Regions from separate parts of the Sporosarcina sp. FSL W7-1283 genome, predicted to be linked through region 1. Evidence: riboswitches for the same ligand, from Rfam matches in the RefSeq annotation. Region 1 holds a riboswitch; each other region holds the start of a gene.
The links. Region 1 has a riboswitch for thiamine pyrophosphate ahead of thiC (phosphomethylpyrimidine synthase ThiC). Riboswitches for the same ligand answer to the same signal wherever they lie in the genome.
Positions count from the first base shown of each region.

Region 1 (6,732 bases):
CCATTGCACGTAAAGAAGTCAATGCTTCGCGAATAGCTGAACGTCCCACATTAAAGCTTTCCGCCAATTGCTGAACAGATTCTAGTTTATCTCCTGGCTTCAACTCCCCCGAGCGGATCGAATTCAATAACGCTTCAGCTACTTCTTCATATATTTTCTTCGGCTTGATTTGCTTATATTTCAAGAATCTTCACTCCTGTCTTCTACTCTCATTATAATCCATAATGCATTATTATGACTTAAAACGTGTAAACAAAGCATGTAATCTAAAAATATAAAAAATTGCTTGTCTTTTAATATGGTAGTCTATATAATCGTGAAAAGAGTTATCAGTCATTAGGTCATCAGATGACCTAATGATCTAACACTATTTGAAAACGCTTTCCAATCTAACCTATCAAAAAGGAGGCTATTTATTTGAACTTATTGATTTTATCGCTGATTGCTTTATTGCCTATTGTCACGATTTTAGTTTTTCTTGTCTTATTGAACTGGCCTGCTAGCCGGGCTATGCCTATTGCTCTCGTTGTCACTGCTCTCATCGCTATATTCATCTGGGGAACAAAAGGTAATATCGTTGCAGGAGCTGCATTTAACGGTTTAATTACTGCCTTGGAAGTTATATTTATCGTCTTCGGTGCAGTATTACTGTTAAATACCATTAAAGAAAGCGGTGCCATACATACAATTCGGAACGGTTTCACTTCGATTTCACCTGACCGGCGAATTCAAGCGATTATCATTGCGTTCTTATTTGGTTCCTTTATCGAAGGTGCATCAGGTTTTGGCACGCCCGCTGCTGTTGCTGCCCCACTGTTAGTTGCCGTAGGTTTCCCTGCACTAGCTGCTGTCATGGTATCACTCGTTATTCAAAGTACTGCCGTTTCTTTTGGAGCCATTGGTACTCCAATACAAATCGGCGTAAATACTGGTCTTGCGGATCAACCAGCCGTTATGACGGCATTGGATAAAATGGGTATGAGCTTCCCGGAGTACTTACTCCAAATCACTACCAACACGGTTTTGATCCATGGCGTAGTCGGCTCATTGATCCCATTATTTTTGGCAGCTTTACTGACTCGCTTCTTTAGTCCCAGCAAGTCATTCCGTGAAGGTTTAAAAGTCTGGAAATTCGCTCTATTCGCAGGGTTGGCCTTCACTATTCCGTATTTCCTGATCGGCCTTACATTAGGTCCTGAATTTCCTTCTTTACTTGGCGCACTCGTGTCATTGATCATCGTCGTTCCTGCTGCTCGTAAGGGATTGTTCATGCCTAAAACAGAAGATTCGTTTGAATTTCCACCTCGTGCCCAGTGGGAGGAGGATTGGTTCGGCAAGCTGAACCATGAAGCTGCCAAGCCTTTGGATGAAAGCCGTAAGATTTCTATGTTAAATGCATGGATGCCATATGTCGTACTTGCAGTATTACTCGTCCTATCGAGAACGGCAGAGCCTTTCGAAAGTTTATTGAAACACTCAGCTATTACGTTGAAGTTTGAAGACATGTTCGGTTCAGGTATCACCACGGTCTCGACACCTTTATTCTTGCCTGGCTTTTTCTTTATTGTAGCTTCACTGTTTGGTTACTTCTTTCATCGAATGAAACCTAGGGAGTATTTATCAGCATGGAAAAGCTCATTTATCACGGCGGTAACCGCGGGGGTGGCACTGATCTTTGCTGTACCGATGATCAAAATATTCTTGAATACTTCGCTTGCAGCAGGTAAAGCAGCGGCTGATAGTACATCATTAATAGGCGAAAACATGCCGTTAGTTTTAGCTGAAAGTGTCTCTGTCGTCGCTGGAGATTTCTGGCCGCTCGTTGCTCCAATTGTTGGTGCGCTCGGCGCTTTCATAGCAGGAAGCAATACGTTCAGTAATATGATGTTTTCTCTGTTCCAATTCGGCGCCGCGGGCAATATCGGTTTGGATACGACACAAGCCGGAATTGTCGTTGCAATGCAGGCCGTGGGAGGCGCTGCCGGTAACATGATCTGTGTGCACAATGTCGTTGCAGCTTCGGCGACAGTTGGGTTAATCGGTAAAGAGGGTCTGTTGATTCGCCGTGTACTGTTCCCGCTCAGTTATTATTTATTGACAGCTGGATTCTTCGGCATGGCATTTATCCACGGATTCCTAAATATCTGGTTGATCCTCGCTATTGGAATTATGGCGGCATATATCATCAAAATGGCGACAGATAAACGGATGTTGTCAGTAGAATCATTGCGTCAACCATTGTAATTATAGAATGCAAAAAAGAGCCACTGATTGGCTCTTTTTTGTCATGGTTAAATTTTATTTACTCGGTTCGCGTCTACTCTGATACGTTACGTACTTCCTGCAACCTATTTTTAATAATGAATACTCTCCACCTTCTGGCACTTTTCACATTCTCTATGTGTCGAAGTTTCTATATATTCATGAATACATTCGGCTTGCAACTTATATAACTTTTCCTCTAATTCACGTAGACCTTGGCGCTGCACAACAATATGACGAACTAACTGTTTTGCTGAAGTCATCTAACCCACTCCTAATCAAAGATAGATTTTAGCACCAGATCTTTTGAATTCTTCCGCTTTTTCCTGCATTCCTTTTTCGATTGCCAGATTCTCTTCTGGACTATTTTTATCCACGTACTTTCGAATGTCGTGAGAAATACGCATACTGCAGAATTTCGGCCCGCACATTGAACAGAAATGAGAGACTTTCGCCCCTTCTGCCGGTAACGTTTCATCGTGATATTCCATCGCTCGTTCTGGATCTAGACTCAGATTGAATTGATCTCTCCAACGAAATTCGAAGCGAGCTTTGGATAATGCATCATCGCGCTTTTGTGCATTTGGATGGCCTTTCGCTAAGTCTGCTGCATGGGCAGCTATTTTATATGTGATGACACCTTCACGAACATCCTCTTTATTTGGTAATCCGAGATGCTCTTTTGGCGTTACATAGCACAGCATCGCAGTCCCGAACCACCCGATCATCGCAGCACCAATTGCAGATGTGATGTGGTCATACGCAGGCGCGATATCTGTCGTCAACGGACCTAATGTATAGAATGGTGCCTCCTGACAAATTTCCATTTGTTTATCAACATTTTCCTTAATTAAATGCATCGGTACATGCCCAGGTCCTTCGACCATCACTTGCACATCGTGCTTCCAAGCAATTTTCGTCAGTTCACCAAGCGTATCCAGCTCAGCAAATTGCGCTTCATCATTAGCATCTGCAATCGATCCCGGACGCAAGCCATCTCCCAATGAAAATGCGATATCATACTGCTTCATGATTTCACAAATTTCCTCGAAATGCGTGTAGAGAAAACTTTCTTCATGATGAAGCATGCACCATTGCGCCATAATCGAACCGCCACGTGAGACAATGCCTGTCACTCGGTTAACCGTCAGCGGTATATAGCGTAGCAGTACCCCCGCATGAATCGTGAAATAGCTGACGCCTTGCTCGGCCTGTTCAATCAATGTGTCGCGGAAGACTTCCCATGATAAATCTTCCACTTTTCCATTCACTTTTTCGAGCGCCTGATAGAGTGGAACTGTCCCCACCGGTACAGGGGAATTTCGGATGATCCACTCACGTGTCGTATGGATATTCTTACCTGTCGATAAATCCATAATATTGTCCGCACCCCAGCGTGTTGCCCACGTCATCTTCTCCACTTCTTCTGCAATCGATGAAGAGACTGCGGAATTTCCGATATTCGCATTAATTTTGACATGAAATTTACTGCCGATAATCATAGGCTCTGCTTCGGGGTGGTTAATATTGGACGGAATGATTGCCCGTCCTCTCGCAACCTCATCGCGCACCAACTCCGATTCAACGCCTTCACGAATCGCAATGAACTCCATTTCAGGTGTGATCATCCCTTTTCGTGCATAATGCATCTGCGTAACATTCTTTCCCTTTTTAGCTCGCAGCGGTTTGCGCTTCAATAAAGGAAATTGCGCATCGTTATTCATTTGCTCTATTGAACGATAGCCATTATCCTGTGGTTTTACTTGTCTTCCTTCATATTCTTCCACGTCATTACGTTCCCATATCCAATTTTCCTTAATGGCTGGAAGTCCTTTTTTAATATCGACTTCATAGCCTGCTTCCGTGTATTTTCCGCTCGTATCATAAACGCGGAACGGTTCATTCGGAAACTCATCTTGCTCTGTCACGGTTGGTGATAGTTCAATTTCGCGCATAGGTACAAGCAAATCGGATCGACTTCCTTGTACATATACTTTTCTGCTTGCCGGAAAACAATCGTGAATGTGGATCTCTTTTTCTGTCGTTTGTTTCATTTGTCATCGTCTCCTTTGTGAGGGCAGACCATGACTCCATCCGAGTAAAGGGAATCAGCAGCACAAAAAAAGACCAGCTCCATAAAAAAAGGACCTGGTCTTTCAAAAACGCACAAAAGTACGCTGATTGATAGATTGAAAACTTCCCCACGCTGGTACGAGCCAGATCAGGTCCAAAGAGTTCGGAATGCATTTTACTCATCCCATCTCAGTCCAGTCGCGCTGGACACCCCTAGTTATGATTATTGAATTGTCGAACAACTATAGTTTATCATAGAGTAATGCTTTGTCAACTAGAGGAAGTAAAAGAATTACCTTCCATTCGAATCAACCGATCTTTCAGTTGCTGACCATCCCGGTAGCCCGATAGACTTCCATTTTTTGCGATGACCCGATGACATGGGATGACAAGCAACAACGGATTCTTTCCAATCGCGGAAGCAGCTGCTCGAATTGCAGAAGGATGACCGATTATCTCGGCAATGTCTGAATATGTCACCAATTGTCCATACGGGATATCTTGAAGCGCTTTCCACACCTTGTTTTGAAATGGTGTGCCTGACCAATCCACGGAGCATGTGAAATCTTGCACTTCTCCAGACAAGTAACTTCTCACTTCATCTGCGTATTCACTTAATCTGTCTGCATTTTCCTTCACTTCGCCAGCGCCATATTGTTTGGTGAGCCAACTCTTCATTTTTTCCTCAGCATCTTCAGCTAAGCCTACATAGAGAAGGCCTCTTTCAGTCGCTGCCATTGTTACGTTCCAACCTTCCACATCAAAACTTGTCCAATAAACCAGTTTCCCCACTACCTTTCTATTAGCCAAACAGCTTCAATCCAACGGCCCCTACTATAATCAATGACAAAAAGAAAATCCTTTTCACACTTGCAGACTCTTTAAAGATTAGAATACCAGCCAGGACTGCCCCTGCCGCTCCCAATCCTGTCCAGACTGCATAAGCCGTACTCATTTGAATATCGCGCATCGCTAACGATAAAAAAACAAAGCCGAAACTGAATACTCCAACTATGAGTAGGAGACGCTTGATCGTACGTTTCTGCAAGTAATAATTGATGCTTATAACCCCAAAGATTTCTCCAAGACTGGCAATCGCTAAATAAACCCAAGCCAACGTCAACTGCCCCCTTCTTGATTCGCTTCATCCGACTGCTCATCTGTAGTCAGTTTGATACCAACAACCCCGATGACAATCAAACAGATAAATGACAGCGTAATCCAGGTGAAGTCCGCGTGGAAAACGAAAATATCAACTAATAGAATGGCTGCAGCGCCTGAACCGGTGAAGACAGCATAAACAGTCCCTGAAGGCAATTTCTCACATGCCTTAATAATGAAATAAAAACTAAATATAATCGCGCCTCCAGTTCCGATCCAATGCAGAAACGTCTCCGAATAGCGCAGTCCCACCACCCAAAATATTTCTACGACCGCAGCTAAAGCGACATAACTCCAAGCCAAAGTTAACGTCTCCTTTCATTCGCTCTATAGTGTCTATTAGTATAACAAACCTTTCAGTTAAACGAAAAAAGCATTCCTAGTAGAAGTAAGCTTGCATCTGCTATGTTCGCATGATAGAATGAATCCACTAATAATTTTTCCTATATTAAGAATATTCTTATCGAGAGAGACGGAGGGATAGGCCCAAAGAAGTCTCAGCAACCAGCCAGCTTGGCATGGTGCTAATTCCAAGGGTGAACACCGCCTTGAAGATGAGAATACTGAAGAAAATGTTGTATGTTCGAGGGCCTATTCGAAATGAAGAGGCTCTTTTTTATTTTTCTGAAGGGGATGGATACTATGACAAACAATGAATTAGAAACAAGATTAGTCCAGCTGGGGAATAACAGCGATAAGAAAACGGGCGCAGTCAATACACCGATTTATTTATCAACAGCTTATCATCACGAAGGGTTAGGTCAGTCTACCGGCTACGATTATACGCGGACAAAAAATCCGACTCGTTCTATTTTGGAAGACGGCATTGCCGATTTAGAATCCGGTGATCAAGGCTATGCCTGCAGCTCCGGAATGGCAGCTATTCAACTAATCTTGTCACTGTTTAAAACAGGTGACGAAATCCTTGCCCCTGAGGACCTGTATGGCGGCACCTATCGTTTATTCCAACAGTATGAGAAAACCTATCAGATTTCTACACACTACCTAACATTTGAAGATGTTTCAGAAGTTGAACAAGCAATTACAGATCGTACAAAAGCGATATTTTTGGAGACACCTACCAACCCGCTTATGCTGCAGATTAACGTCGCAACTTATGCAGAACTTGCTAAAAAGCATGGCCTGTTGCTAATTGTTGATAATACGTTCCTTACACCGTATTTCCAACGACCGATTGAGGAAGGTGCGGATATCGTTATCCATAGCGCTACGAAA
Region 1 is NZ_JBBOOL010000001.1:3,207,916-3,214,647, forward strand. It holds gene MKY93_RS16745 (FadR/GntR family transcriptional regulator) at 1-184, opposite strand, end outside; gene MKY93_RS16750 (L-lactate permease) at 418-2,244, shown strand; gene MKY93_RS16755 (hypothetical protein) at 2,355-2,525, opposite strand; gene thiC (phosphomethylpyrimidine synthase ThiC) at 2,541-4,316, opposite strand; TPP riboswitch at 4,444-4,560, opposite strand; gene MKY93_RS16765 (methylated-DNA--[protein]-cysteine S-methyltransferase) at 4,606-5,127, opposite strand; gene MKY93_RS16770 (DMT family transporter) at 5,138-5,458, opposite strand; gene MKY93_RS16775 (DMT family transporter) at 5,455-5,799, opposite strand; SAM riboswitch class I at 5,954-6,057, shown strand; gene MKY93_RS16780 (methionine biosynthesis PLP-dependent protein) at 6,139-6,732, shown strand, end outside.

Region 2 (6,732 bases), 2.4 Mb from region 1:
TTTTGGTGCACCTGTTGCATATATACTGACCGCAAGCAATCCAAAATTACAAGATGCAGACCTATCATCCATGAAATGGTGGGTATATGGTGGGGCTCCGCTGTCGGCTGAAGAAGTGAAAAAAGTGAAAATTGCATTCCGCTCGGACAATCTGGTCTGTGTTTATGGACTGACAGAGGCGGGACCGAGCGGGGCATTACTGCTGGCTGCTGAACATGATGCGAAGGCGGGAAGTATCGGGCGGCGTGCTCCGCTGCACACAGAGCTGCGAATTGTAGATGAATCAGGAAAAGATGTAATACCAGGTGAAGTAGGGGAGATCGTTCTCTTTGGTGAAGGAAATATGCTTGGCTATTACAAAAATGAGGAAGCGATGCGGGAGACCTATTTTGACGGCTGGTTGCGGACTGGTGATATGGCGATGGAAGATAAAGATGGATTTTATTGGATTATTGGTCGAAAGAAAGATGTGATTTTATCAGGCGGGGTCAACATCTATCCGCAAGAAATTGAAGAACAAATCGTTCAATTTCCTAATATGAAGGAAGTTGCGGTAGTTGGTGTACCGCATCCTGAGTGGGGTGAGACGGTGAAGGTCGTATTTGCCGCTTCTGAAAGAATTGATGAGGAAGCGCTTAAAGGTTATTTGAAAGAACATTTGGCTTCATTCAAAATTCCACGGATTTATGAACAAGTCGATGCGCTGCCTCGAAATGCTTCTGGGAAGATTCTAAAACAAGCGTTGCGAGAAGGAGGAACTGTCGGATGAGAGTATTGGAGGAAACTGAACGTTATGAAGTGGAAAACTTTTTTGTTGGTGATGAAACATTGGAACTAATTTTACGTGAGCGACTGGATGGTCCGTTTCTTAAGTATGCATTACGTGAACTTCATTCATTCGGTGAAGCATGTGCGAATGATATTGAGCGAAGAGCTGTGCATACGGACAGAGAAGGGGAACCGCGTCTAATTCGTTACAATAAGTTTGGTGAAGAAGTATCGGAAGTGTGGGTCAATGAAGGGTATCGACAAACCGTACAGGAAACGTATGATATAGGGATTGTCGGCTATGTCCATAAAGAGATTCCCGAACTTGGACATAAGGGGAATTATACGTATAGCTTTGCACAAGGATTTCTGTTGTCTCATGCAGAGCCTGGTTTCTATTGTCCTGTAACGCTGACGATGGCAACTGCGTATTTATTGGATCATTTCGCGGATGACGAGGTAAAACAACTGTTTTTACCCCGTGTTTGCGCAACGGGTGAAATGCCTTTATTCGAAGGTGCTACATTTTTGACGGAGCGGCAAGGTGGGTCCGATGTAGGTGCAAATGTTGTCCGCGCGGTGAAAGAAGGAGAGCAGTATCGATTGTATGGAGAAAAGTATTTTGCTTCGAATGCCGGAATGGCAGGCGTGGTGATGGTCTTGGCTCGTATGGAAGGTACGTCTGAAGGGTCAAAAGGTTTGACGTTGTTTGCGGTACCTTGGCGCAAGAAAAACGGGGAGTTAAACGAAGTTCGTATTCGCAGACTCAAAGATAAACTGGGTGTGCGCGCTGTGCCGTCAGGTGAGGTGGAATTTGACGGGGCGATTGCCTATATTGTAGGTGATCCGACGAAAGGTTTGGCTTATATGCTCGAAGCGCTTAATTTATCAAGAATCTGCAATGCGGTTGCATCTCTAGGCATCATGCGCAGAGCATTGCTGGAATCCAAGAGCTATGCAAGTCGTAGAAATGCATTCGGTCAACGTTTGACGGGTTATCCAATGGTGCGTGATACATTAGGAAAAATGTCGGCAAAATTACATGCGGAAACAATAACCGTTTTTGATTTCATTAAACTATATGAAAAAGTTACAGATGGAGAAGCGGATGAACGCGAGCAAGTGCTGAATCGACTTTTTATTGCATTGATTAAAAAGGAAACAGCGGAACAGGCAATTCACTTCTCTCATGAAGCAATCGAAATGCACGGCGGCAATGGCTATATAGAAGATTTTGTTACGCCGAGATTGCTACGGGATGCACAAGTGTTAACCGTTTGGGAAGGGACGGCAAATATTTTAGCGTTGGAATTGATTCGTTTGGTCACGAAATTCAAAGCTCATGACTTGTTTGTCGATGAGATGAAGAACCGTTTGTCTGCATTAGAGGAATGCGGATTGACGCAAGTACTAGATAGAGAAATTGATAGTGTGCAGGAAGGATTGACTGCCTTTGCTTCCTATGATTATTCTTTGCAAACATTTGAAGCGAAAAGATGGATGAAACGCATGTCGGACGTATATGAAAGCGTCGTGAGTTTGGAGTGGGCTGCAAAGTATGGTAGGAAGTATGAGAAGTTAGCAGAGGTGTTCATGGAAGATACATGGGGGTTGCGTAAGTCAGGCGAACCGATGAAAACAGTGGAATGCTTTGAGGAATTAATCTGAAGAGCAAGACTGTATAAATGGAGGGCTGTCCAGGGAGTGATCTCCTGAACTGCCCTTCTTACTTTTGCATCATTTTGCTGTCGAAGATCATAAAGTGTCTATACACGATCATAAATTCCAGTCAACCGCTCATATCCTCCTGCCAAGCGATCATAGCAACACGGAACTCGCTCATTAAACTGTGTATCGCGCTCATAAAAGGTTTCTTTCTACTGAATTGGGAAGGATGAACCGATCCCTCGTTACTGCTAACCATAGACTCATCGAACGACTCCGTTTCAGTTTACAAACATTCTAGTGTCAGCTATATCTGATCGTGCAAATGTCAGCCAAGGCGAGTTCTTTGACATCTGCATCTCCGAACGGTTGAAAATGGATAACTCGATTGTTTTTGTCGAATTCTAAGTAATAGCCATTATGCTGAATATTTTTTGATTGTTTCAATGTGATTTCGATAGGATCACCCATCATTAAATCGACGAGTATATGAATTAATTTCTTTTCGTCATAACATCTAGTCTCCCGATTCGATACATGCGAAGAGTCACAGCTGCTGCATGGTCTAAACTTTCTTGATGACATAAAATATGCACCTCCTTCTCTCTTAGTGTATGTCGAAAAACGTGAGAGAACTGTGCCGTTTCATTTGATGAATTCAACGGCAAGGAGGTGCAACTGAATGTACGCTTGCTCTACCAATTAACCATGCAGAAAATCAAGAAATAACTCTATTAATCCATTACCAATCCGCCATCCACAACAAGATTTTGTCCTGCGATGGCACGGCTGGAAGGAGAAGCGAAGAAAACAACCACATCGGCTACTTCTTCTGGAGTGACGACTCGCCCAATCGGTGTATTGGCTTTAATGATATCGAACACAGCATCCGGTGTAGCAGCGCTAGCATCTGTTTTTAGTAAAAGCCCACCTGACACCATATTGACGGTGATACCATCTGGTCCTAACTCTTTTGCCATGCTTCGCGTCATACCGAGCAAAGCGGCCTTACTCGTATTGTAATCGTGATAAGGCACGACAGGATTCTGCACCAAGTTTGTACCGATATTGATGATTCGACCAAACTGCAATCGTGTCATACCTTCCCGAGCTGCTTGAAGTGTATTCAGCGTTGCCCCCACAGAACCTTCCAACTGTTTATGATAATCCTGCCATTCAATTGCATCCAACTGTTTCCGATCATCGCCGTTGAATGAAAAGTCGATTAATGCATTATTGACGATTGTCGTAATTGGTTGTCCGAAATGACGGTTAGCCTGTTCTACTAATAACTGCAGATCATCTAGATTCCGCACATCTGCCCGCAGTGCAATTGCTCGGTCACTGCCAATTTCATTCACAACTTGCTGAGCTTTATCACTATTTTTAAAGTAATTCACGACAACTTTTGAACCTGCTTCGCCAAATGCCTTCGCAGTTGCCGCGCCCAATCCTCTGCTTGCACCTGTCACCAATACTACTTGATCTTTCAATTCCAATCCATCCAGCTCCTTTTTTCATAGGTTTATACAAAAAAAGACCACTGAAAGTTAGCGGCCGCTGAAAAGAATGCCACTTCCCTCCGTCGGTATCAACCGAATCAGGTTCAAAGGGTCGGAGTTTTCTCCTCTCAGCCAATTGGCACCCCCAGTGATTTTGTTATGTATGTGTCTGTGAAGTATAGCATTAGGGACATTTTAATACTATGAATTACCATTCTTTTTCATAGTTTCATGCAAATATCTGAATCATTTGTTAAAATAAAATAAGGGTGAAGCACTGGCAAAGAACAGGAGGAGAAACGTATGAAAACGATCTACTCAACAAATTTGCAAGCGGTTTCAAATATTGAAGACGGAGCAACGTTAATGGTTGGCGGATTTGGACTGGTTGGGATACCAGAGCAGCTGATTCTGGCATTGGTAGAAATTGAAGTGAAAGATTTAACAATCATATCAAATAATTGTGGCGTGGATTATTGGGGACTTGGCTTGTTGCTGCAAAAGAAGCAGATCAAGAAAATGATTGGATCGTATGTTGGGGAGAATAAGGAATTTGAACGCCAGGTATTGGCAGGGGAAATTGAAGTCGAGCTGACACCGCAAGGAACGTTGGCTGAAAAGATACGTGCAGGCGGCGCGGGGATACCGGCTTTCTATACGCCTGCTGGAGTCGGGACACAGATTGCAGAAGGAAAGGAAGAGCGGGTCTTTGATGGCAAGGAGTACTTATTGGAGGAAGCTTTGCGTGCGGATTTCGCATTGATTCGGGCAGCGAAAGCCGATCGTTTGGGAAACTTGATCTACAATAAAACGGCGCAAAATTTTAACCCACTTATGGCGGCGGCAGCTAAATTTACAATTGCTGAGGCGGAAGAGATTGTAGATGTTGGAGCACTAGATCCTGCTCACATCCATACCCCAAGCATTTATGTGCAAGGCTTAATACAGGCAAAACAAGAAAAACGAATTGAGCGGCTGACGACTCGGCAGAAAGGGGAGGGAGCTAAATGAAACCAATTCATTTTAGAGAGCGTATTGCGAAAAGGGCAGAGCAGGAAATTAAAGACGGCGACTATGTCAATTTAGGCATTGGAATGCCAACACTTGTAGCGAACTATATTTCAGCTGATAAAACAGTCATTTTGCAGTCGGAAAATGGATTATTGGGCATTGGGCCGTATCCTTTAGAAGAAGATGTCGACCCTGATTTGATCAATGCTGGAAAAGAAACGGTCACAACGGTTCCCGGCTCTGCTTTCTTCTCGAGTGCCGAATCATTTGCGATGATTCGCGGCGGCCATGTGGATGTCGCGATTTTAGGGGCAATGGAAGTGTCTGAAACAGGAGACTTGGCCAATTGGATGATTCCAGGGAAAGTGATCAAAGGGATGGGTGGCGCGATGGATTTGGTTCATGGTGCCAAAAAAGTGATCATCATAATGGAACATGTTTCTAAAAGCGGTGAACCGAAGATTAAAAAGCGCTGTACTCTGCCGCTAACAGGAAAAGAAGTCGTGGATAAGATTATTACCGAACGAGCTTTAATTGAAGTGACTCCAAAAGGTTTAGTGCTGAAAGAAGTATTTGACGGCTTTACGGCAGAGGAAGTTATTGAATCAACGGAAGCTGATTTGATTCGGAGAGAAAATTGAATAGGATGATAAGTGCTCTGTCTAATTTAGGCAGAGTTCTTTTATGGAAATAAGAAGGAGATTGTGTCAATCGACTGCCGATAATCAATAAATAACAGTAGCCGCTCGTAAAGCCCAGCTTTGTGATCATAAGTCTTGCTTTGCCGCTCATAAAAACTTGCTCTGTGCTCATACGTCCCGTCGTCTCGCTCATAAGCCCTTTGCTTAAGCTCATACCCGCCATGACTAGCCGCTCATTAACCAACAACGCAATTCCCATAAGATAATGCTACAATACATAACAACACTGCATCGAGGTGAACGACAAATGAAAATATTGCTCCTTATAAAAGACCCATTAGAAGCACAAGGCCTAAAATGGCTGCTGACATCACAATGGAACGACGTGGCGGTCGAAATAACAGACCAACCAAACGTACTGCGCACATTTCAAGACGCTTACTTATACATCATCGACATGGACTTCATCAGCAAAGAAGACGTCGACTTGCCTGCTCATGCACTCTGGCTTGGCATTTCTTCAGACCGCACATTTCAGACGGTCTATCAGGCACTTACGCTAAAAGCCGAAGACGTGCTGTTCCGTCCGTTCCCACCTGAACGCCTGCTGAAACAAGTCCAGCAAATCCGTTTTCATTGGCGCAATGAAAAAACGGATCGTGAACAGCCGCTTGCGCAGCAGCAAAACAGTGTATCCTATGAGGATTTACTCATCCGAGACACGATACCACAACAGCCGATTTGTATGAGCCTGCTTGCGATATCCGATTTAGAAGCGTTGGATATCCTCGTTGAAAAATTGAAGCGCTATGATTTTCCGGCGGCATTTCAAGTGTTTCCGTTTTCGGATCATGTACTGGTCATTCATCGGTTGAGCGAAATGCAGCCATTGCATGAAGCGTATCGAGTGTTTTTTTCACAATGGAAGGATCAATCGGAAGCTTTGCTGACGATTTATCTATATATAGCGGATGAAGAAATAAGCTATCGTGCGTTCTACAAAAAAATGCGCCTGTTCCATGAGCGTATTTTCTATGACGGCTATGATATTCTTACGCAAGTTGAAGAAGATTTTCAATGGAAGGAACTCGACCCATTTTTGTCGCCGATTGATCAGCAAAAGTGGATTGAAATGCTGGAGAAGC
Region 2 is NZ_JBBOOL010000001.1:813,785-820,516, forward strand. It holds gene MKY93_RS03840 (class I adenylate-forming enzyme family protein) at 1-769, shown strand, start outside; gene MKY93_RS03845 (acyl-CoA dehydrogenase family protein) at 766-2,436, shown strand; gene MKY93_RS03850 (hypothetical protein) at 2,737-3,018, opposite strand; gene MKY93_RS03855 (3-oxoacyl-ACP reductase) at 3,168-3,932, opposite strand; TPP riboswitch at 3,994-4,092, opposite strand; gene MKY93_RS03860 (CoA transferase subunit A) at 4,239-4,946, shown strand; gene MKY93_RS03865 (CoA transferase subunit B) at 4,943-5,587, shown strand; gene MKY93_RS03870 (hypothetical protein) at 5,544-5,846, opposite strand; gene MKY93_RS03875 (helix-turn-helix transcriptional regulator) at 5,895-6,732, shown strand, end outside.
Region 2: it holds a riboswitch for thiamine pyrophosphate, as region 1 does, so the genes downstream of both, MKY93_RS03855 (3-oxoacyl-ACP reductase) here and thiC (phosphomethylpyrimidine synthase ThiC) in region 1, are expected to answer to the same signal.

Region 3 (6,732 bases), 460 kb from region 1:
CTGAAAGAACAAAATATTAGGGTTGACGAGGAGCATCCTCTTTTTGTTTACTTACCTTGCGGAGTAGGCGGTGGACCTGGCGGTGTCGCATTCGGATTGAAACTTGCATTTGGAGATCATGTACATTGCCTGTTTGCAGAGCCAACCCATTCTCCGTGCATGATGATTGGCATGATGACAGGATTACACGATCAAATTTCAGTTGCTGATTTTGGCTTGGATAATAAAACAGCGGCTGATGGATTAGCAGTTGGAACAGCCTCAGCTTTTGTCGGAAAAACAGTGGAACCATTCTTAGCAGGCTGCTATACAGTAGAAGATCGCACTTTGTTCAAATTATTAAAAGAGTTAGCAGACAGTGAAGATATTTGGCTAGAACCATCTGCACTCGCAGGGATGACAGGTCCTATACAAACTATACAGTCGGATATCGTTTCGGCAAATTCTCCGAGAGCTACACACCTTGTATGGTCTACGGGTGGAAACATGGTACCGGAAGAGGAAATGAAGAGCTACTACGAGCAAGCGTAGAAGTAATTATTCGCTTTATTTCCCGGGAAATCGACAAATGTTTCTCAGTATGTCGATAAAAGAGCTATGGAGAAATATTCTCCATAGCTCTTTTGGATGCAAAAAATTTATAAAATTTAACTTTTAATGGCTTGTATTAATTCAGAAAAGTTTTGCGTTGCTGCTGAAGGGTTTTCAGCAGATGCGATAGAAGAAATCACTGCGATGCCATCCGCTCCTGCATGCAAAGCAGGACCGAAGTTCGCCAAAGAAATACCCCCAATTCCTACAATCGGCATATCAGGAAAAGCTGTATGGATTTCCTTAATAAGCGCAGGTCCAACGACAGCAGAGGCGTCTAGTTTGGTCGCTGTTGGATAGATCGGACCAATGCCTACATAGTCAGCACCGATTGCTTGAGCAAGCTGTACTTCTTCTGCGTTATGGGTAGAGACACCTAGCCATTTACTTGGACCGATTCGCGTTCGGACAATGCCAGCTTGCTCGTCGTCTTGACCAACGTGGACGCCGTCTGCATTAATGGCCAAGGCAAGATCCACATCATCATTAATGATAAAAGGAATATGGTACTGACGACATAATGCCTGACATTTTTTCGCGAAACCGACCAATGCCTCTCCTTTCAAAGCATTCTCGCCTTTTTCGCGCAACTGGAAGCAAGTAATACCTCCACGAAGAGCTGCCTCTAAGATGTCCAGTGTTTCTTGCTCCCCATTGGTTGCAGTATTTGGGGTACCCATCACAAAATAAAGACACAAAGCTTTTCTCACTTCTGCATTCCGCATTAGTGCATCTCCTTCTTTAAACGATTATATGCCCAGTGGTTCGTCGGTCCATGCCCAGAACCAATGCGTAAACTGTCTTCGATCGCAGCTTGGATAAATTGTTTTGCTTCTGCAACGGCATCTGACAAGGAATAGCCTTTTGCGATAAAACCGGTTAGAGCAGCTGCAAACGTACAGCCTGTACCATGGGTATCTTTTGTTTGTACCCAAGGCGTTGTCATGGTGAAAGATTGACCTTCACAATCAGCGTAATAATCTTTTGCTTCGAGCACATCGTTGCGGTGGCCGCCCTTAATAATGACGGCACTTGCACCTAGCCCGATGATGATTTGCGCCGCTTCTTGAATATCCTCATCCGTTACAATCTTCATGCCTGTTAGTACTTCGGCTTCCGGAATGTTGGGCGTAATAATAGTGGCAATTGGGATTAAATTTTCCTTCATCGCTTGGACCGCTTCTTGCAGTAATAATGATTGACCACCTTTGGCAATCATGACAGGATCAATCACGAGAGGAATCGGCGGGTATTCTTCCAATAAAGAAGCAATAGCCATTATAATTTCTGTAGAAAATAGCATACCTGTTTTACAGGCTTTCACTTCAAAATCATCCAGTACAGCACGTACTTGAGCTACTACGCCTTCTACTGGTACTGGATAAACACCATGAACGCCTTGTGTGTTTTGGGCGGTAATGGCAGTAAGTGCGGATGTGCCAAATACACCGAGCTCTTGAAACGTTTTTAGATCGGCTTGGATTCCAGCACCGCCACCGCTGTCTGAACCGGCAATAGTCAATGCTACTTTTACTGTCAATGAAAAAACCCCCTTACTCGTAGTTATACTAAGTACGTTTTGGTTTTGCGATCCAATGTATATAATGCATTCAAAAAGTTCATAGCAAAATCACCTGGTCCATGAGAAACTTTGGCCGCTTCTTCGCCTGCACGTTTATAAAATGCGAGTGCCGCCGCTGCTGCTTCTAAAGGACGTTCGCTCCCGATTGATAAGAATGCTCCTACTACGGAACTGAGTAAACAACCTGTACCCGTAATATTCGTCATCATAGGGTGTCCTCCAGTAATGGATAATGTGGAATGGCCGTCAGTAACGATATCAATTTCTCCAGATACAGCCACTAAGCATGCATATTTCAAGGCAACGATTTTTGCGATTCCCTCTACGTCGGCTTGTCCTTCTCCTGCATCTACGCCTTTTGCATTCCAGGGGATGTCTGCGATAGCAGCCAATTCTCCGACATTACATCGAAGCAGAGTAACATCCACTTCATCTAAGATTTGCAGTACACAAGCTTTTCGGAAGGGAGTCGCGCCTGCACCGACCGGGTCCAGCACAACAGGTTTTCCCGCTGCGCGGGCACTGTTGCCTGACAAAATCATTGCATCTACTGTTTGTTGCTTCAACGTTCCGATATTAAGAATGCTACAATCGGCAACTTTTGCGATATCCTTTGCTTCTTCTATTGCATCAGCCATTACAGGAGAGGCTCCGATAGCTAATAGACCATTCGCTTGAAAATTCGCTACTACGATATTCGTAATGCAATGAACCAGTGGTTGTTCCTTGCGAAGTTGGTGAATAAGCGGCATGTTTCTCTTCCTCTCTATAAAGGTATATATACAAAAAGCCCATTCGAAATGGGCTGTTGGGTACGATAACTACCCACTTCCCTTCGCTAGTATGACTAGATCAGGTTCCAAGGGTTTGCGGTAAATGCATCTCAGCCCATTAAACCGGGCTCCCCTAGTGGTGAATATGAATCAGACATATTGATTGTAGCATATATTTACAGAAGGATAAAACGATACTGGGATGAGCAGAATGAATTGTATAAAAATGATAGATAACACATAGAAGAAGTAGGTAAACACATATGCCCAATGTTGCATAAGTGTCTGAAATGAAACAGTCGATTGATATGAAATGAATAAAAAGGAGCAGATGAAAAATGGAGCCATTATTCGAAGTTCAAAGTATGAAGCATTCATTGGGGGAGCTATCGTTTGTTTGGAGTGATACAGGAGGGTACTATCGGGTCTATAAAAATGAACGGCAGTTGTATGAAGGGACTGTTGCTGAATTTACTGACGGAGAACTCGATTCAAGACACCCATTTCAATATACGATTGAACGTGTAAAAGACGAAAAAGTAGAAGACGTCATAGTGATTCAAACATCTGCTTTAACGAGCAGGGTGGAAGACGAACATCCTCTACAACGTTTGGTCATCACAACAATTGCGGCTTCGTCACAAATTGCTTTGTCTTGGGAGCGACTTAAAGGCGTAGAAAAATACGATATTTACCGTAATGGAATATATCTCGATACCGTAGAGAATAACCGCTTCATCGATCGAGAATCAAGCATGTCCGAGGCGGTTACATATAGTGTTTTGGGTACTCGTCCACTAATTGACAGCAATCAGCAAATGAATGTCAGTAAGTCGATCGTATCGAAAGCATTTGAAGTAGTGATGCCGCCTAGTTCAGAGAACAAGCCGACGGAGGAAAGCTATACGTTTTCAATACGAGTGAATTGTCGGGATCACTTATTGCAACCGGTGGCAAAGCGTAAAAAGGTGCTAGAAATAGATCGGTGGAAGTTTCGCTATACTACATTTTTAAAAGAAGATATCCTGAAAAATCCTAATCTCCTGTCTCCGTTGCCATACTTCGCTGGTGATGACCGGGATTTCGATCCAGAAGGGAAAAGTTATCGGACGCGAGTGGATATGCGAGGTGAATTCAATATTGAAGAAAGCTCGCTTCAATTTACGAAGGCTGTCGGTCCATCTATTGGCATGAATTATTTGAAACGCTATAAGCGTCATGGTCATGCATCGTTGGAAGATATTGAAATCAAACGTTTGGAAGGGAAGCCGTCAGAGATCAATTTTGAGATAGTGCATGATGTCGGGAATCCACTGACAGTTTCTCCACCCATCCATTATGAAGTGAAGGGTCATCTGGATTGTGAAGGAAATATCGATTTGGTTGGTTATCATAACGACGCTCCCCATCATGAGATCTATCTATCGCTTGGTGACGGTGATTGGTGGACTATACGTCAGTCGGAAAGCGAAGGGCTGGCATACTTATCAGGTGTCTTAGGTGATGATTATTGGCGTTATATGACGTGTAATTAAGAATGGACATCCCCTGCGCAATGACAGTTATAGTGAAAGAAGAAGTCTTTTAAGAAGGTGTTTTCATTTGTTGCATCCTTCCAGTCTGTTCTGTAAATTGCGTAGGGATCCGGTACTTGTTTTGACGTATTTTCCTCAGTTTAATAACCCAACACTGCTGCTAATATAGTACATATAATGAAAGAGCATAATAAAAAGGAGACTAATATGATTAGTTTATGCATGATCGTAAGAGATGAAGAAGAAGTGTTAGAGCAGTGTTTGAATAGCGTGGCATATTTATGTGAGGAAATCGTGATTATTGACACAGGATCTGTCGATAGGACGAAAGAAATCGCAAGAAAGTTTACAGACAAAATTTATGATTTTGAGTGGATTGATGATTTTTCAGCTGCTAGGAATTTTGCGTTTCAACAAGCTACAAAGGAATATATTTTATGGATGGATGCGGATGATGTATTGCTTAAGAGTGACGGAGAGAAGTTGGCTCGTTTAAAAGAGAGCTTGGATCCGAGCGTTGATGTGGTCTCAATGTTATATCATGTGGCCTTTGATGAGTATGGAAATCCATCTTTTTCATTCCGAAGAAATAGGCTTGTCAAAAGGGTGCGTGATTTTAAATGGGTAGGACCTGTCCATGAAGTGCTGCTTATAAGCGGAAATATTCTTGCGTCAGATATCTCTGTCACTCACAGGAAAGCCGACAAGAAAAAGAAGAACCAATCTAAGGGCAGGAATTTGCGCATTTATGAAAAAAGGCGTGAAGCGGGAGAGGAATTTACACCTAGAGATCTCTTTTATTTTGCAAACGAACTGAAGGATCATGGTCACTTCGAGAAAGCGCTCCAACAGTATACCGAATTTTTGACAACGGAAAAAGGATGGGTCGAGGATATCATTCGTGCCTGTTTGTATAAGGCAGATTGCTATCGCGTTTTAAAACGGCCTAAAGAGGAGATGGCCGCTTTGGTCAGCACAATGAACTACGATATTCCTCGACCCGAAGCTGCGTGCAGAATAGGGGACATATATAAAGAGAAAGGTCTTTTTCAAAAGGCGATTTTTTGGTATAAAACAGCAGTGGATATTGAAACAGAAGCGGACATGGGATTCACGAATAAAAGCTTCTCCACTTGGTATCCACATTTGCAGCTTTGCGTTTGTTATTGGAAAACAGGAGATGTCCAAGCTGCAATTGACCAAAATCTTCTTGCAAAGCAATACCGTCCAAAGGATCCTGTCATTATGAATAATGAGAGTTTTTTTAAAGAACACCGCGCGAAATAGCATGAAAGCAGGGTCAAGACGTTTTTACATCTTGACCCTGCTAATTTGTTTATCAGTGTAAATATAGCTTAGCTGCAAAGGGTTCAAGCAACCTTTTTGCGTATAAATTTCGCTGTGTCTCGATTTTAGTCATCAAAATGTCTTTGTTAGAAACAATTAGTTCATGGGCCTGCAATAAATCCTCTGCTATGGTTGTGGAATCCATGTCGACTAGTAATGACTCCGCGTCAATAGATTTAATAAAGTCATATATTTTAAACCGATACCCAAGAGCAATAAACGGGACTTGGGCAGCCAGTGAAAGATAATTAGCATGCAGTTTGAAATTTATGGTGTATTGAAAATCTTGCATTCGTGCCATTAATTCGTTCTGATCATACAATGTCGGCATCGTTACGTTATCGCTATCATTGATTTTATGATACAACCGGATGGATGCCTCCAAATCTTTCTGCCAAACAATATACAAATGCACCTTATAGCCTTGCGCGATTAATGATTGTAAAGCTGTGGCTAGTTGGTCTTCCACGCCTTCCTCATCTTGTCCGTAAACATTATTGAAGCTCGTTCCCCAGTTAACTCCGATGATCTTTTGCTCTGGCTTCCTCTTTTTTTCTGGGTTTAATAAAAATGCAGGATCCCCCGAAATTTCAATTCCATTGGATGGATCAATTCGATCGAAAACTTCTTTCGAAAGCGGCCCCCTCACACCTGCCCAAATACTTTGAGAGAATACAGTTCGAAATTTTTCCCTTGTAAGGTCCGGAATATTGAATGGGAAATGCCCCTGTGGATTTTCTAATAAAGAGATAGAAGACTTAGGCAACCAGTCAATTCCCGAGCCCCACATCATCACCTTTTTATTCAGCATTACCGCATTATATAAAAAGTCAATAACATATGGTGAGATGGTGGCATTGGGCCCGTTTAAAATCGACCCTCCGCCAAGAACAAGTAAATCATA
Region 3 is NZ_JBBOOL010000001.1:3,664,974-3,671,705, reverse strand. It holds gene MKY93_RS19240 (D-serine ammonia-lyase) at 1-531, shown strand, start outside; gene thiE (thiamine phosphate synthase) at 648-1,316, opposite strand; gene thiD (bifunctional hydroxymethylpyrimidine kinase/phosphomethylpyrimidine kinase) at 1,316-2,131, opposite strand; gene thiM (hydroxyethylthiazole kinase) at 2,155-2,925, opposite strand; TPP riboswitch at 2,987-3,091, opposite strand; gene MKY93_RS19220 (DUF3238 domain-containing protein) at 3,285-4,481, shown strand; gene MKY93_RS19215 (glycosyltransferase family 2 protein) at 4,689-5,768, shown strand; gene MKY93_RS19210 (polysaccharide pyruvyl transferase family protein) at 5,821-6,732, opposite strand, start outside.
Region 3: it holds a riboswitch for thiamine pyrophosphate, as region 1 does, so the genes downstream of both, thiM (hydroxyethylthiazole kinase) here and thiC (phosphomethylpyrimidine synthase ThiC) in region 1, are expected to answer to the same signal.